Regions from separate parts of the Caballeronia sp. INML3B genome, predicted to be linked through region 2. Evidence: riboswitches for the same ligand, from Rfam matches in the RefSeq annotation. Region 2 holds a riboswitch; the other holds the start of a gene.
The links. A riboswitch is a leader RNA that binds a small molecule or an ion and turns the genes downstream of it on or off. The one in region 2 is predicted to bind glycine.
Positions count from the first base shown of each region.

Region 1: linked by a shared signal. The riboswitch ahead of NCS58_RS29160 (D-amino acid dehydrogenase) and the one ahead of gcvT (glycine cleavage system aminomethyltransferase GcvT) in region 2 are both predicted to bind glycine.

Region 1 is NZ_JALQDI010000073.1:24,025-32,082, reverse strand. Features, by position in the region: gene NCS58_RS29175 (LysR family transcriptional regulator) at 1-395, opposite strand, end outside; gene NCS58_RS29170 (aspartate aminotransferase family protein) at 473-1,774, shown strand; gene NCS58_RS29165 (VOC family protein) at 1,838-2,317, opposite strand; gene NCS58_RS29160 (D-amino acid dehydrogenase) at 2,357-3,631, opposite strand; glycine riboswitch at 3,697-3,801, opposite strand; glycine riboswitch at 3,812-3,885, opposite strand; gene NCS58_RS29155 (cation:proton antiporter) at 4,006-5,259, shown strand; gene NCS58_RS29150 (LuxR C-terminal-related transcriptional regulator) at 5,317-6,135, shown strand; gene NCS58_RS29145 (MFS transporter) at 6,276-7,631, shown strand; gene NCS58_RS29140 (FAD-dependent oxidoreductase) at 7,653-8,058, shown strand, end outside.
Region 2 is NZ_JALQDI010000001.1:31,334-39,391, forward strand. Features, by position in the region: gene gcvP (aminomethyl-transferring glycine dehydrogenase) at 1-445, opposite strand, end outside; gene gcvH (glycine cleavage system protein GcvH) at 499-879, opposite strand; gene gcvT (glycine cleavage system aminomethyltransferase GcvT) at 941-2,065, opposite strand; glycine riboswitch at 2,181-2,312, opposite strand; glycine riboswitch at 2,323-2,425, opposite strand; gene NCS58_RS00155 (oxidoreductase) at 2,508-3,554, opposite strand; gene NCS58_RS00160 (UvrD-helicase domain-containing protein) at 3,700-5,787, shown strand; gene NCS58_RS00165 (cytochrome c5 family protein) at 5,861-6,775, opposite strand; tRNA gene NCS58_RS00170 (tRNA-Arg) at 7,080-7,155, shown strand; gene NCS58_RS00175 (aromatic ring-hydroxylating dioxygenase subunit alpha) at 7,226-8,058, opposite strand, start outside.

The DNA of each region.
Region 1 (8,058 bases), on a different contig from region 2:
AGCGCATGGGGATGCTGGCTCGAAAACTGCCGCAACAAGGCCGGCAGAAAAACGGCGGCGTAGTCGTCCGGACAGCCGAAACGGATGCTGCCCGACAGCCCCTTGCCGCATAAATCGGCCATCGCCTCGTCGTGCAGCCGCAGGATGCGCTGCGCGTGAACGAGCAGACGCTCGCCGGGATTCGTCAACACGACGCCTCGGCCAGTGCGCTGAAAGAGCGGCTGATCGACGATCTCTTCCAGCCGCTTCATCTGCTGACTGAGCGCGGACTGCGTCCGGCCGATCCGCTCCGCCGCGCGGCTCAGCGCCCGCACTTCCGCGATGACGGCAAACGATCGCAGCAATTCGATCTCGAGCGAAAGACTCAAGGTATTAGCGCCTCTTCTATCTTGCATTAGAACTATTCGATTCTATAAAACCAGAGCGCCGACTACACTGCAAATTCCCTTCACCTTTCGAGAGGAGAAGCAAGGTGTCCCGGAACGACGACGCAATTTTTTGGCAGAACGCCAGACAGCACCTCATCCGCTACGGCGGCACATTCGAGCCGATGATCATCGAGCGCGCCCAGGGCAGCTTCGTCTACGACGCCGACGGCCGCGCGATCCTCGATTTCACGTCGGGACAGATGAGTGCCGTGCTGGGGCACAGTCACCCTGAAATCGTGTCGGTGATCAGCGAATATGCGGGCAAGCTGGACCATCTCTTCAGCGGGATGCTGTCGCGTCCCGTGGTCGATCTCGCGACGCGTCTCGCCGATATCACGCCCGCCGGGCTCGATCGCGCGCTTCTGCTCAGCACGGGCGCGGAGTCGAACGAGGCGGCGATCCGCATGGCGAAGCTCGTCACGGGGCGGTACGAAATCGTCGGCTTCGCGCAGTCGTGGCACGGCATGACGGGCCATGCCGCGTCGGCCACGTACAGCGCCGGGCGCAAGGGCGTCGGTCCGGCGGCGGTCGGCTCGTTTGCGATTCCCGCGCCGTTTCCGTATCGCCCGCGCTTCGAGCGCAACGGTCACTACGACTGGCTCGCGGAACTCGACTACGCGTTCGATCTCGTCGATCGTCAGTCGAGCGGCAATCTCGCGGCGTTCATTGCGGAGCCGATCCTGAGCTCGGGCGGCATCATCGAATTGCCGGAAGGCTACATGGCGGCGCTGAAGCGCAAGTGCGAGGCGCGCGGCATGCTGCTGATTCTCGATGAAGCGCAAACCGGCATCGGCCGCACGGGCACGATGTTCGCGTGCCAGCGCGACGGCGTCACGCCCGACATCCTCACACTATCGAAAACGCTGGGCGCGGGTTTGCCGCTCGCGGCCACCATCACTTCGGCGGCGATCGAAGAAAGAGCGCACGAACTCGGCTATCTGTTTTACACGACGCACGTGTCCGATCCGCTGCCGGCTGCCGTCGGCTTGCGCGTGCTGGACGTGGTCGAGCGCGATGGGCTCGTCGCGCGCGCGAACGTGATGAGCGCGCGGCTCAGACGCGGGCTGCTCGATCTGATGGAGCGCTTCGACTGCATCGGCGATGTGCGCGGACGCGGTCTGCTGCTGGGTGTGGAGATCGTCAGGGATCGCCGCACGAAGGAGCCCGCCGATGGACTCGGCGCGAAGATCACGCGCGAGTGCATGAAGCTCGGGTTGAGCATGAACATCGTGCAGTTGCCTGGCATGGGCGGGGTGTTTCGTATCGCGCCGCCGCTTACCGTGAGCGAGGAAGAGATCGATCTCGGGATTGATTTGCTCGGCAAGGCTATCGAGCGTTCGCTGTAGGTTTTGCCGGATCCCGGCGAAAGCCCGATTAACAAAAGCTCCAAGCACGCCCTGGACGTAGCGTCAACGATGCGCGCCCGCCGCCGCGCGCTCGATCGCGGCGATATCGATCTTCTTCATCGTCATCATCGCGTCCATCGCGCGTCGCGCGGCTTCGCGATCGGGGCCGCTGAAAATCTCGAGCATCCGCTTCGGCGTGATCTGCCATGAAAAACCCCAGCGATCCTTGCACCAGCCGCACCGACTTTCCTCGCCCCCATTGCCGACGATCGCGTTCCAGTAGCGATCGGTCTCTTCCGCGCTGCCGGTATGCACCATGAAGCTCACCGCTTCGTTCGGCTTGAAGTTCGGGCCGCCGTTCAGTCCGAGGAAGCGCTGGCCGAGCACGGTGAACTCGACGGTCAACTCCGGCCCCTGCCCCACGCCCGGCTTCGCGGACGCATGGCCCGCGCCGACGCGGCTATCGGGAAAGGTGGCGGCGTAGAACTCCGCCGCTTCACGGGCATTACCGTCGAACCAAAGGCAATTGACGAGTTCGGCCATTTCGCGCTCCTTCGGACAGTGAACAGTGCGCCGACGATATCACGCCGGCGTATCCATCCTCACCCGCGACGACGCGCCAACGTGCACGCGCTTCGAAGGCAAACGCTGCAACACCGCCTCCGCAACGATCTCCGCCGTCGCGGCCGACAAGGTCCAGCCGAGATGCCCGTGCCCGGTGTTATAGAACACGCCCGGACGCCTGCCCTGCCCGACTTTCGGCAGCATGCCGGGCAACATCGGGCGCAGGCCGCTCCACGGAATCACGCGCGCGGTCGACACATCGGGGAAATGACGCCGCGTCCATTCGACGAGCGGCGCGATGCGGTCCGCGCGGATATCGCGATTGAAGCCGTTCAGCTCCGCCGTGCCCGCGACGCGGAAACGGTCCGCGCCGAGCCGGCTCGTGACGATTTTCGCGCGGTCGTCGAGCAGGCTGACCCACGGCGCGCGATCGCGGCTCTTCGCATCGTCGAGACAGACGGTGATCGAATAGCCCTTGACCGGATAGACGTTGAGATGATCGCCCGCCATCGATGCAAACGCCCGGCTGCCCACGCCCGCGCAGATCACGATGCCATCGAACTGGAGCGCCTGCGCCTCGCCCGCATGCTCGACGGTCAGCGTGAGCCGCCCCGCCTGTTCGTCGATGGATGTCACCGACGTGTCGTAGCGGAACTCGACGCCGTGCCGCGCGCATGCATCGGCGAGTCCGCGCGTGAACTTGTGGATGTCGCCGGTGGAATCCGACGGCGTGAAGAAGCCGCCATGAAACGAGCCGCGCAAGGCCGGTTCGATCGATGCGATCTCTTCCGGCGCGACCGGGTGACGGTCGAGGCCCGCATCGCGCAGGATTTCGTTGACCCTCGATGCGGCGTCGAACTCCTTGCGGGTCGCGTAGAAATGCAGAATGCCGCGCCGTTCGAGATCGAAATCGATGTTCTCGTCCCGCGCGATGCGAAACAGATGCTCGCGCGCCGCGATCGCAAGGCGCACCGTCTCGGCGGCATTCGCACGATAGTTCGGAATCTGACGCAGGAACTCGCCGATCCAGCTGTACTTGTGCCAGCCCGGCCGCGGATTCATCAGGAGGGGCGCGTCGCGCGTGAACATCCACTTGAGCCCTTTCAGCACGGTGGAACGGCTATTCCACACTTCGGCGTTGCTCGCCGAGAGTTGCCCGCCATTGGCGAAGGACGTTTCCATCGCCGCATAGCGATGACGCTCGAGAACGGTGACGCGAAAGCCGCGCTGCGCAAGGGCGTAAGCGGTCGTGACGCCGGTGATCCCGGCGCCGATGATGGCGATTCGTGACATGACATGATCCAGATTGATTGAGCATCGCCGGCTTTGGCCACATGCCGCAGCCGGCACCGATGCCCCATCTGTCCATGTACCTGAGAGTTTCGCCCGCGGGCCGCCCGACATTCGCGTCGGCAGCCGGGGCTCCCCTTCGGTGGGCGCGTTCAGGCGCCGCTCTCCAGATGTTCCGGCGCGCACGGTCCTTTTGCCTGAGAGTTTCCGGGGCGGTTGCTCCGTCGGCGTCGTCGCGGGGGACGAGCTCTTCCGTGGCGCGTTGTCGAACTTTTTGACAATACCGGTACAAAACTGACGTGGCAAGCCCCCGTCACGTTGACAGACCGCCGCGCTCGCCGTCAGACTCCCGTCGTTCGTTCTTTCGCAGCTCAAAAATGCCGTCTTCCCAATTGTCCGTCTACTTTTTCGCGCAGGCCGCGGTGATCGTGCTCGCGAGCCAGCTTGTCGGCAGGCTTGCGCAGCGCGTCGGCCAGCCGCAAGTGGTCGGTGAAATGATCGCGGGCGTGCTGCTCGGGCCGTCGCTCTTCGGAATGCTTCTCCCGCACTGGCAGCAGGCGCTCTTTCCCAAGCCGACGATGGGCATGCTCTACGTCGCGGCGCAGCTCGGCGTCGGGCTCTACATGTTCCTCGTCGGCACGGAGTTTCGCGCGGACCATTTCCGCGCCCGCGCAAGAAGCGCGATGAGCGTGTCGCTTGCCGGCATCGTGGCGCCGTTCGCGCTCGCGTTCGCGCTCACGCCGTGGCTGCACACGATCCCCGGTCTCTTCGCGGAGAAGGTGCGGCTCTACGAGGCGTCGCTCTTCCTCGGCGCGGCGATCGCGATCACCGCGTTTCCGATGCTCGCGCGCATCATCCACGAACGGGGGCTTGCCGGCACATCGCTCGGCACGCTCGCGCTGACCGCGGGCGCATTCGACGACGCCGCCGCGTGGTGCATCCTCGCGATCGTGCTCGCGAGCTTCGGCGGCTCGTGGATGGGCGCCTACGCGGCGATCGGCGGCGGCGCGGCCTTCGCGCTCTTCATGATCTTCGCCGGCGGGAAGCTGCTGCGCCGGCTCGCGGCCGGATTGAATCCGCACGCACCGCTGCCCACGAGCGTGCTCGCCACCGTGATGGTGCTGTTCTCGCTCTGCGCATTCGCGATGGACGCAATCGGCATCCATGCCGTGTTCGGCGGCTTCCTGCTCGGCGTGGCGCTGCCGCGCGGCCCGCTGACGGAAAAGCTGCGCGACATGCTGCAGCCCTTCGTCGTCGTGTTTCTGTTGCCGATGTTCTTCACCTACTCGGGCCTCAACACGCGGCTCGACATGCTGATGGACCCGGCCATCATGCTTGCGGCCGTCGTCATCCTGCTCGCGTCGTTCGGCGGCAAGGGCATCGCATGCTGGGCGGCCGCGCGCGCCAATGGCGAGCCTTCCGGCGACGCAATGGCGATCGGCGCGCTGATGAATGCGCGCGGTTTGATGGAACTGATCATCATCAACATCGGACTCGCGGCGGGCGTGATCCTGCCCGGACTGTTTTCGATCCTCGTGCTGATGGCCGTGCTCAGCACGCTGATGGCCACGCCGCTCTTCAACTGGATCGTGCGCCGCAATGCGGCGCTGCGCTCGGCTATCGCGCGCTAGCGGGCGGGAGCGCGGGCTTAGAATAGCGGGACCCACACGTATCTCGTTCAGCCCATCATGCGCTCCTGGCGACTCGACCGCGTCTCATCGAACGGGCAGCTCGATCTCAGCCGCGCGACCGGGCTCGTGTCGTCGATCGGCAGCGAGGATTCCAACGCGCTCGCCGCCGAAGTGCTGAAGCTGCTCGGCGACGTCGCCGCGATTTCGCAGTGCACGATCTTCGCGTATGAATTCGGCAACCGGCCGCGCACGGTGTCGGTGGCGGATCATCGCGGCGGGCGTTTCCTGCGCGATGTCGCCGACACCTACGCGTGCCATTTCTACGCGCTCGACGGCAATCAGAAGATCGTTTCCTCGGCGCGCAACGACAAGCCCGGCTCCATGCTCGTGCTGCATCGGCAGACGAGCGAGGACATCGCGCACGAGGCGTATCGCGCGGCGTGCTATCACCAGCCGAACGTGTCGGACCGCGTGTCGCTGCTCGTGCAGCCGAGCGCGGATCTGTGGCTCTCCGTGAACCTGTATCGCGACACGCGCTTCGGCAACTACCATCCGCGCGAGATCGCGTTGATCGAAGCGATGGCGCCGCTCATCGCGCACGCGGCGAAACATCATTACGCGATCTGCGGGCAGCGCGACATGCCGATCTCGCATCTGATGCTCGCGCGCGTGCGCGGCCTGTGCCCGGAGTTGTCGAAGCGCGAGCTCGACGTGCTGACCGGCGTGCTCGAAGGCCGCACCGCGCAGGAAATCGGCGATGCGATGGGCATCAAGGCGACGAGCGTCGTCACATATCAGAAGCGTGCATACCGCAGGCTCGGCATTTCGAGCCAGCGGCAACTGTTCGCGCTGTGCATCGGGCCGGGCAAGGTCTGACGATTCCCCTGCGTAAGTGTTTTCCCCGGGCCGCTGACGGCCTCGCGCTGTACCCAAATTGAGGACAAGCGGCACGATTGCGCGCTTCATACTCCGACGCATCAGATGTCCGACAGAGCGACACGACCGGAGACGACAGCATGGAAACCACGAGCGCAAGCGGCGCATTAAACGCGACGCAACGCACATCGAACCCGCACACGCAGGAGCCGCCCGTCATCGCGAAAGTTTCGCGGCATCTGCTGTGGTTCCTTTTCGTGCTGTTCTTCTTTTCGTTTCTGGACCGCATCAACATCGGCTTCGCCGGCCTGACGATGATGAAGGACCTCGGCCTCACCAGCACGCAATTCGGCCTTGCGACGACGCTCTTCTATGTCGCGTACATCGCGTGCGGCATTCCGAGCAACATCGTGCTCGCGCGTATCGGCGCGCGCCGCTGGATCGGCACGATCATGGTCGCGTGGGGCCTCGCGTCGACGGCCACGATGTTCGCGACGAGCCCCGCGTCGCTCTATGTATTGCGCGTGCTGGTCGGCGTGACGGAGGCGGGTTTCCTGCCCGGCATCCTGCTTTATCTCACGTACTGGTTTCCCGGCGCATACCGTGCGCGCGCCAATGCGCTTTTCATGATCGCGATGCCCGTGACCGCGGCCGTCGGCTCGGCGCTTTCAGGCTTCATTCTCGGGCTCGACGGCACGCTCGGCCTGAAGGGCTGGCAGTGGCTCTTCCTGCTGGAAGGCTTGCCGTCGGCAGTGCTCGGCCTCGTCGTCTATCGCTATCTCGACGACAACCCCGGCAACGCGCGCTGGCTCGATACCGACGAAAAGCGCGCGCTTGCCGACACGCTCGCATCTGACCATTCCGGCGACGCGAGCGCTCCGGCGCAGCATGCACGCGGCACGAGCATCGTGGCGGAACTGCTTTCGCCGACCGTGGTGAAATTCGCGATCGCGTACTTCTGCCTCGTGAACACGCTCGCGATGGTCGCCGTATGGACGCCGCTCATCGTCAAGAGCTTCAGCGCCGATGCGAGCAATCGCACGATCGGCCTCCTCGCGGCGATTCCGCAGGTCTGCACGATCGTCGCGATGATCGTCTGGGGCCGCCGCTCGGATCGCAAGCAGGAGCGCAAATGGCACCTGATGCTGCCGATGCTCTTCTCCGCCGCGGGCTGGCTCTGCACCGCATGCTCGACGAACCCCGCGCTGCGCATGCTTGGCGTATGCCTCGCGTCGGCGGGCTCATACACGGCGATGTCGATCTTCTGGACCACGCCCGATCACGCACTGAGCTTCAGGGCGCGCGCCATCGGCATCGCGGTCATCAATGCGACGGGCAACATCAGCTCGGCGCTCAATCCGCTGATTGTCGGCTGGCTGAAGGACGCGACGCACAGCTTCACGTCGGGGCTGATCTATTCGGCGGTGTTGCTCGCAATCGGCGCGGTCATCGTCATGATGTTGCCGATCAGGCAAAACGCAGCGCAAGCCGTTTGAGGAACACGCAAGGAGCACTCGATGAACAAGCCATTCAAGCCGTATCCGTTCACGGCGAAAAAGTATGCGGCGCGCGTTCCGGCGCTGGAACAAGGCGTCGAAGTGAAGCGTCATGACGTGACGATCGTCGGCGGCGGTCCGGTCGGACTCGCGGTCGCGCTCGGGCTCGCGAATCATGGCGTGCGCTCGGTGCTGATCGAAGCGGACGATTCGGTCTGTCACGGCAGCCGCGCGATCTGCATCTCGCGGCGCAGCCTGGAAATCATCGAACGCCTGGGCGCGCTCGGCGGCTTTCTGAAAACGGGCCTGCCGTGGACGGGCGGCCGAAGCTTCTATCGCGACACGGAAGTGCTGCATTTCACGATGCCGCAGGACGAAAACCAGAAGCTGCCGCCAATGGTCAATCTCGCGCAGTATCACATCGAAC
Region 2 (8,058 bases):
CCATCTGCTGGAAATTGAGCAGCGCTTCCAGACGGCCTTGCGAAATCTCCGGCTGATACGGCGTGTAAGCCGTGTACCACGCCGGATTTTCGAGCACGTTGCGCAGGATCACCGCCGGCGTGTGCGTGCCGTAATAACCCTGGCCGATGTAGGTTCGAAACACCAGATTCTCGTCCGCCAGCCGGCGCAGCGACGCGAGCGCTTCCGCTTCGCTCTTCGGCTGCGTGAACGCGCCGAGCGGCAGCGTTTCCTTGCGGCGGATCGATTCAGGAATCACCGCGTCGATGAAGGCCGCACGCGACGCGAAACCGAGCGCTTCGAGCATCGCGCGCTGGTCCGCTTCATCGGGGCCGATGTGCCGCTCGGCGAATGCGTCGTGGCATTCGAGCGCGGCGAGTGACAGGGAAGTGCGGTTCATCAGGCGATCCGGGTGTTCGAGCTTCATGTGAGTTCCTGCGATGCGGCTCACCGTTGAGCCGCAATCGTCATTGAGATGAGTTATTCGCCGATCGACTTGCCGTAGCCTTCGGCGTCGAGCAGCTTGTCCAGGCCGGCGTCGCCCGCCGGCTTGATCTTGAAGAGCCAGCTTTCGTACGGCGCGCCGTTCACCTGATCGGGCGCCGACGTGAGCGCGTCGTTCGATGCGACGATTTCGCCCGAGACCGGCGCGTAGATGTCCGATGCCGCTTTCACCGATTCGATGACGGCGATCGCATCGCCCGCGGTCACGGTCTTGCCCGCCGCGGGCAGCTCGACGAAGACGATGTCACCGAGCGCTTCCTGCGCGTGATCGGTGATGCCGACGGTCAGCGTGCCATCGGATTCGGTGCGGACCCATTCGTGCGATTCGGTGTATTTCAGATCGGCCGGGATGCTCATTGGATGCTCCTTGCGTGTGCTTTCGTGAGGTTCTTGATTCGAGGAAACGGGCGCGACGGCGTTACGACAGCTCGACGAGAACCTTGCCGTTGCGCACGAACGGAAGTTTTACCACGCGCGCCGGAAGTTGCTTGTCGCGGATGACGACCTGCACCGTGTCTCCGACGGCGACAGCCGCCGGCACGCGCGCGAAGGCGATGGATTCCTGCATCGACGGCGAAAAGGTGCCGCTCGTGATCTCGCCGTCGCCGTGCGGCGTGACGACTTTCTGATGGGCGCGCAGCACGCCGCCCGCCTTGCCGTTTTCCTTGATCAGCACGAGCCCGACGAAATTGGCCTTGGAGCCGTGCGCCTCGAGCGCGCTGCGGCCAACGAAATCGCGCTGCGTTTTCAGATCCACGGTCCATGCGAGGCCGGCGTCGAGCGGCGAAACCGTCTCGTCCATGTCCTGACCGTACAGGTTCATGCCGGCTTCGAGACGCAGCGTGTCGCGCGCACCGAGGCCGGCGGGCTTCACGCCCACGGCGGCGAGCGCGTTCCACAACGCTTCGACTTGTGTCGCCGGAACGACGATCTCGAAGCCGTCCTCGCCGGTATAGCCGGTGCGCGCGAGCATCAACTCGCCATATTGCGTCGACGGGAAAACGGCCGCGTTGAATGGCTTGATGTCCTGAGTTTGCGCGCGCGTGTCCGGCAGCACTTGCCAGGTCTTTTCGCGCGCGGTCGGGCCCTGAACGGCGATGATCGCGAGATCGCGGCGCGGCGTGATGGAAAGATTGAATTCGCCTTCGGCATTCAACTGGCCGAACCAGGCGATGTCCTTTTCCGCCGTCCCCGCGTTCACGACCACGCGGAAACTCGTTTCGGAAAAGTAGTAGACGATCAGATCGTCGATCACGCCGCCGTTGCCGTTGAGCAGGCACGAGTAGAGCGCACGGCCGGGCGTCGTGAGCTTGTCGACGTTATTGGCGATGGCGTACCTGAAGAATTCGCGGACGGCGTCGCCCTCGAAATCGACGACGCGCATGTGCGACACGTCGAACATGCCGGCGTCGGTGCGCACGGCGCGATGCTCGTCGATCTGCGAACCGTAGTTGACGGGCATGTCCCAGCCGCCGAAATCGACCATGCGCGCGTTGAGCGCGAGGTGGGCGGCGTGCAGGGGCGTGTGTTGAAGTTCGGTCATCGGGGCCTCGGTTCGCGAAACAAAAAGGCCACGCCGCGCACATTTCGCTCGGCCGATGCCTCTTCGTGCTGCCGAAAGCAGCGCGCAAGGCTCATGCCCCGTAGCGGATGCGATGCGTGACCCCTCTGTCCTCGGTACCTGAGAGATTGCGCGAACCGTGCACGGTCGTGCTGCGGTTCATCGCGCGCCCCTTCGGTGGGCAACTGGCTTCATGAGGAAGCCGCTGCCGCTCTCCAGAGTGCGAGGAAACGAATTCCTCGACGCCGTCGGTCCTTTTGCCTGAGAGTTTGCGGGTATGCCCCTTCGGCGGCGCGGTCTTCGCTGCATGAACGAAACCACGCGCTCTCCCGACGCGTGCGGCAGAATTTACGCGACCGAATAGGGCTTGTCAAACGGATTCGGGCGCGTTCGATGGACACCGAACACGTCCGCTGAACGATGTTCAGGCGAGTTGCCGAAACGGCACGCGCCGCCCTTCCCGGTCACTCTGAATCGCCAGTTCGATGATCGTCATCGTATCGACCGCGTCCTGCGGCGAAATGGGAAACGGCTTGCCGTCCTGAATCGACGCCGCCAGCGCGCGATAAAACTCGATATACGCGCCGTCCTTCGTGGCGAATTCATGACGCAGGTCGAGATCGCCATCGACTTCGCGCAGCACGCCCGGCGGATTCTTCGCAAACTCCGGATTGCCGGGCCGCATGCCGGAACGCAACTGGTCTTCCTGCGTATCGAGCCCGTTTTTCACATAGCTGCCCCGCGTGCCGTGGATCGCGAAACGTGGCGGTTCCAGCGCCGCGAGCGCGCTGGCGTGCAGGATCACTTCCTTGTCGTCGTAGCCGAGCACGAGATGCACGTAATCCGGCGCGTGCGCGTGATCGCGATGCGCCTTGACGAACGCCGTCACCGTCTGCGGCGCGCCGAAGAGCGTCAGCGCCTGATCGATCAGATGCGGCCCCAGATCGAACAGCAGGCCGCCGCCGCGCTCCGCTTCCTCGCGCCAGCGCTGCGGCACTTTCGGGCGAAAACGGTCGAAATGCGATTCGTAATGCGTGATGCGCCCAAGCCGTCCGCTTTCGACGAGCGCGCGCACCGTCATGAAATCGCCGTCCCAGCGGCGGTTGTGAAACGGCGCGAAAAGCAGCCCCTTCTGTTTCGCGAGATCGGCGAGCGTGCGGGCGTCGCGCGCGGAAAGCGTGACCGGCTTGTCGACGACCACATGCTTGCCCGCCGACAACGCGCGATGCGCGAGATCGAAGTGCGTGTCGTTCGGCGTCGCCACGACGACACATTCGAGCCCGTCGACGGCGAGCAGCGCCTCGAAGTCCGCGACGATCCGCGCGTTCGGATAATCCGCCGTCGCGCGTTCGGCCTGGCTCGTCGCGATGGCCGTCACTTCCGCCCGGCCGCAGTGCTCGATGACGGGTGCGTGAAATGTCGCGCCGGCGAGGCCGTAGCCCATCACGCCGACTTTCAGTGCTGTGCTCATGCGGGCATCGTCCTGTCGTAAATTCGATCGGATATTGTGGCACGAACGAGGGCCGGAACCGCGCCGCCGCTATCGTGTTAACATCGCGCTCTCCTCCGCGCGCGGGTTTCAGCAAGCGCGCCCCAAACTCCAGAAGCCCAATACGATGTCCGCTGGTCTCAACGCCGCGCAAAGCGAAGCCGTGCGCTATCTCGATGGTCCCTGTCTCGTGCTCGCCGGCGCGGGCAGCGGCAAGACGCGCGTGATCACACAGAAGATCGCGCATCTGATCGAAGGACGCGGCTTCGAGCCGAAGCACATCGCCGCGCTCACGTTCACGAACAAGGCGGCGCTCGAAATGCGCGAGCGCACCGCGAAGCTGCTCGAAGGCAAGACGCTCACGACGCCCGGCAAGGAAGGCCGCAAGATTCCCGTCAATCAATTGACGATCTGCACCTTCCACTCGCTCGGCGTGCAGATCATGCGGCAGGAAGCGGAGCACGTCGGGCTGAAGCCGCAGTTCTCGATCATGGATTCGGACGACTGTTTCGGCATGGTCCAGGAACAACTCGGCACGACCGACAAGGGTCTGATCCGCAAGATCCAGTCGATCATCTCGCTGTGGAAGAACGCGATGGTGTCGCCGGATCAGGCGTCCGTGCTCGCGAGCAACGACGACGAGCACCAGGCGGCGATCGTGTATCGCAGCTATGCGGCGACGCTGCACGCGTATCAGGCGCTCGATTTCGACGATCTGATCCTGCGTCCCGCGCAGCTTTTCGCCGAGAACGAGCAGGTGCGCGACAAGTGGCAGAACCGCCTGCGTTATCTGCTGATCGACGAGTATCAGGACACCAACGCCTGTCAGTACGAATTGCTGAAGCAGCTCGCCGGCCCGCGCGCGGCGTTCACGGCGGTCGGCGACGACGATCAGGCCATCTACGGCTGGCGCGGCGCAACGCTCGAAAACCTCGCGCAGCTCGGCAAGGATTTTCCGAAGCTGCACGTCGTCAAGCTGGAGCAGAACTATCGCTCGACGGTGCGCATCCTGACGGCGGCGAACAATGTCATCGCGAACAATCCGAAGCTGTTCGAAAAGAAACTGTGGTCCGAGCACGGCATGGGCGACACGATCACCGTCACCGGCTGCAACGACGAGGAGCACGAGGCGGAATCCGTCGTGTTCCGGCTCTCGGCGCACAAGTTCGAGCGGCGCACGCAGTTCCGCGACTACGCGATTCTTTATCGCGGCAATTTTCAGGCGCGCATCTTCGAGCAAGTGCTGCGGCGCGAGCGCATTCCTTATGTGCTGTCGGGCGGGCAGTCGTTTTTCGACAAGGCGGAGATCAAGGATCTCATCGCGTATCTGCGCCTGATCGCCAATCCCGACGACGATCCCGCGTTCATTCGCGCGATCACGACTCCGCGGCGAGGCGTCGGCAATACCACGCTCGAAGCGCTCGGCGCGTTCGCGGGCGCGGCGAAGGTGTCGCTCTTCGAGGCGGTGTTCATGGGCGGCATCGAGGCGCGTCTGTCTGCGCGGCAGGTCGAGCCGCTACGCACCTTCTGCGAATGGATTCGCCGGCTGTCGGACCGGGCGGCGCGCGATCCCGCGACCGAAGTGCTCGACGACATGATGGAAGCCATCCACTACGAGTCGTATCTCTACGATGCGTACGACGAGCGCCAGGCGCAGTCGAAATGGCAGAACGTGCTCGAGTTTCTCGAATGGCTCAAGCGCAAGGGCACGAAGCCCGAAGCCGCGCCGGGAACGGAGCAGACAGGCTACGACACCGCCGACGGGTTCGCCGATGAAGGCAAGAACCTGCTCGGCCTGATCCAGACCGTCGCGCTGATGTCGATGCTCGAAGGCAAGGAGGAAGATCCGGATGCGGTGCGGTTGTCGACGGTGCATGCGTCGAAGGGACTGGAGTATCCGCACGTGTTTCTGGTGGGCGTCGAAGAAGGGATCATGCCGCATCGCGGCAGCTCGGACGACGACGCGCCCATCGACGATTCGCGCATCGAGGAAGAGCGCCGGCTGATGTATGTCGCGATCACGCGCGCGCAGCGCAGTCTGCATCTGAACTGGTGCAAGAAGAGAAAGCGCGCGCGGGAGACGGTGGTGTGCGAGCCCTCGCGCTTCATCCCCGAGATGCTGCTCGACGATGCGCCGCCACCGACCGCCGAGGAAAAGCCGCTGTCGCCGAAGGATCGTATGGCGATGCTCAAGGCGATGCTGCAGAAACCTTGATGCCTTCTTCGTGCTCCAAACAAAAAACCCTGCGCCGCAAGACGCAGGGTTTTTCTCATTGCACTCGGGAAGGTTACTTCGCCGCGTTCACCATGTAATCGACGGCCGCCTTCACGTCCGCATCCGGCGCGTTCGATCCGCCCTTCGGCGGCATCGCGCCTTTGCCGTGCAGCGCGTAGTTATAGACGGTGTCCATCGGCTCCTTCAGGCGCGGCGCCCATGCGGCCTTGTCGCCGAACTTCGGCGCGTTGAGCACGCCGGCCGCGTGACACGCCTGGCAGACTTGCTCGTAGAGTGCCTTGCCGGCCTGCGCGGCATCCGCGCTTTGACCGCCGGCCGCCGGCGCCGCCGATGCAGCCTGCGGCACCGATGCCAGCGCCGCGACGGCTGCCGCCGCCTGCGCGTTCTCATTCGCGCTCGCTCCCGCCGGAGCCGCCGCGCCCGAAGCCGCTGCCGCACCTGATGCGCCCGCGCTCGCCGCTGCGCCCGACGCGGGTTGCGCCGGTTCGGCCAGTTTGCCGCCGCTGCCGTTCGCCATATAGACAACCGCGCGCGCAATTTCGAAGTCGCTGTAATCGTCGGGGCTGGCGCCGCCGCGTGCGGGCATCGCGCCCTTGCCGTTGAGCGCGTTGTGCAGGAGCGTGTCGTAGCCTTCGCCGATGCGCGGGGCCCACGCGCCGGCATCGCCGAACTTCGGTGCGCCAGCGGTGCCCGCTGCGTGACAGGCCGAGCAGACGGCCTTGAAAACTTCTTCGCCGGTCTTGTAGACGCGCGGTGCGTTGGCATCGCGGATATCGACCTGCGCGGCGGGCGCGATGCGCTCCTTCACCGACTGCTCGATGTCCGTGCCCGCGCCGGTACGCGTCGAGTTGTTCACATACACCGCGAGCAGAATGATGATGGCGACCGGGATGCCGAATCCCGCGATGACCGCGGCGATGAGTTGGCCGGGTGTCTTGATCGGGGCTCCGTGGGGTGCTTCGCTCATGCTTGTCTCGTCTCCCGTTTTTTGGTGTGAGTCGGTTCAGTGACAGCGTGACAGCTACCGCATTGCGCTTGCGCGGGCCTTGGGGAAAGGCACGGTCGATTATAGACGGAACGCTTAACTGTCGGCGCGAGGTGGCCGGGGCGGCGGTGCGGGCGTTTACCCGAATCGTGTGATGCTTCGCGCGATGCGTCCAGGCCCGTGCGATGGACGAAGTCATGGAAAACAGGTATTCTCTCGGATTCGCATGGGCCTTGTAGGCGCCTTTTGTTTTCGGGCGCTCCCTCACGCAAGGCCTTTCTCCGATGCGCCCGTAGCTCAATGGATAGAGTACTGCCCTCCGAAGGCAGGGGTTGCTGGTTCGATCCCAGCCGGGCGCGCCAATGAATTCCCCCTCGATCCGGTTGTCGTTCGTTGGTTGTTTCTGTCCGCGATTCCGCCGGCCCGGCTGAACTAGCGCTCGCCGGAAAACGCTCCCGATTCGCCCACCATCGTCCCCCACCCAAACCCCATCCCCGCCAACCACCTCCGATACGCCACCGCCATCCGATCACACCGCTGATGCAGCTCCGCATCGAGATCGAGCGGCAGACGCCGAGGCCATTGCGACTCGACGATCGGCGTGTCCTGCATCAGGATCTCCATATTGAAGTCGTAGAGCGCCTGATCGGAATGCGTCGTGTCGTCCTCATGAATCGACACGAGCCACGCGCGCGTCTCCGTCTGCGTCACCGGCGACGCCGCCAGCATGATATGCAGCGCGCCCTGCCCGCCCGATGCCATTTTCGTGAGACTCGCGATCAACGGCCGCTTGACGCGATACACATAGTCGATCATCGCGCCGCCGCCCTGCCCCGGAATCCCCGCGGGCTGCCAGTATCGACACTGCCGCGCTTCGAGTCCGCCATCTGAAGTCCGCACGACTTCATAGTCCGGCACTTCCGTATGCGTCTCTTCGCCCAGAATCCCCACATGCACGAACGAAAAGTGCGCCATATCGAGAAAATTCTCGACGACGCGCGGCGCCGACGACCTCACAGTCTGCGGCGCGAGATTGATGCGCCGCCCCCCGGGAATCGCGGCTTCGGGAAAGAAATCGAGCGCGTAAGCCGCTTCGCTCAAGCACATCCACACGACGCCGTACTTCTCCTCGCTGACGAAGGTCGTCGCGCAGGCACGCTTCGAAGGACGCAGCGACGGATTCGACGGAATGTGCAGACACTGCCCTTCGATGTCGTAACGCCAGCCGTGATAAGGGCACACGATCTGATCGCGCATCACATGTC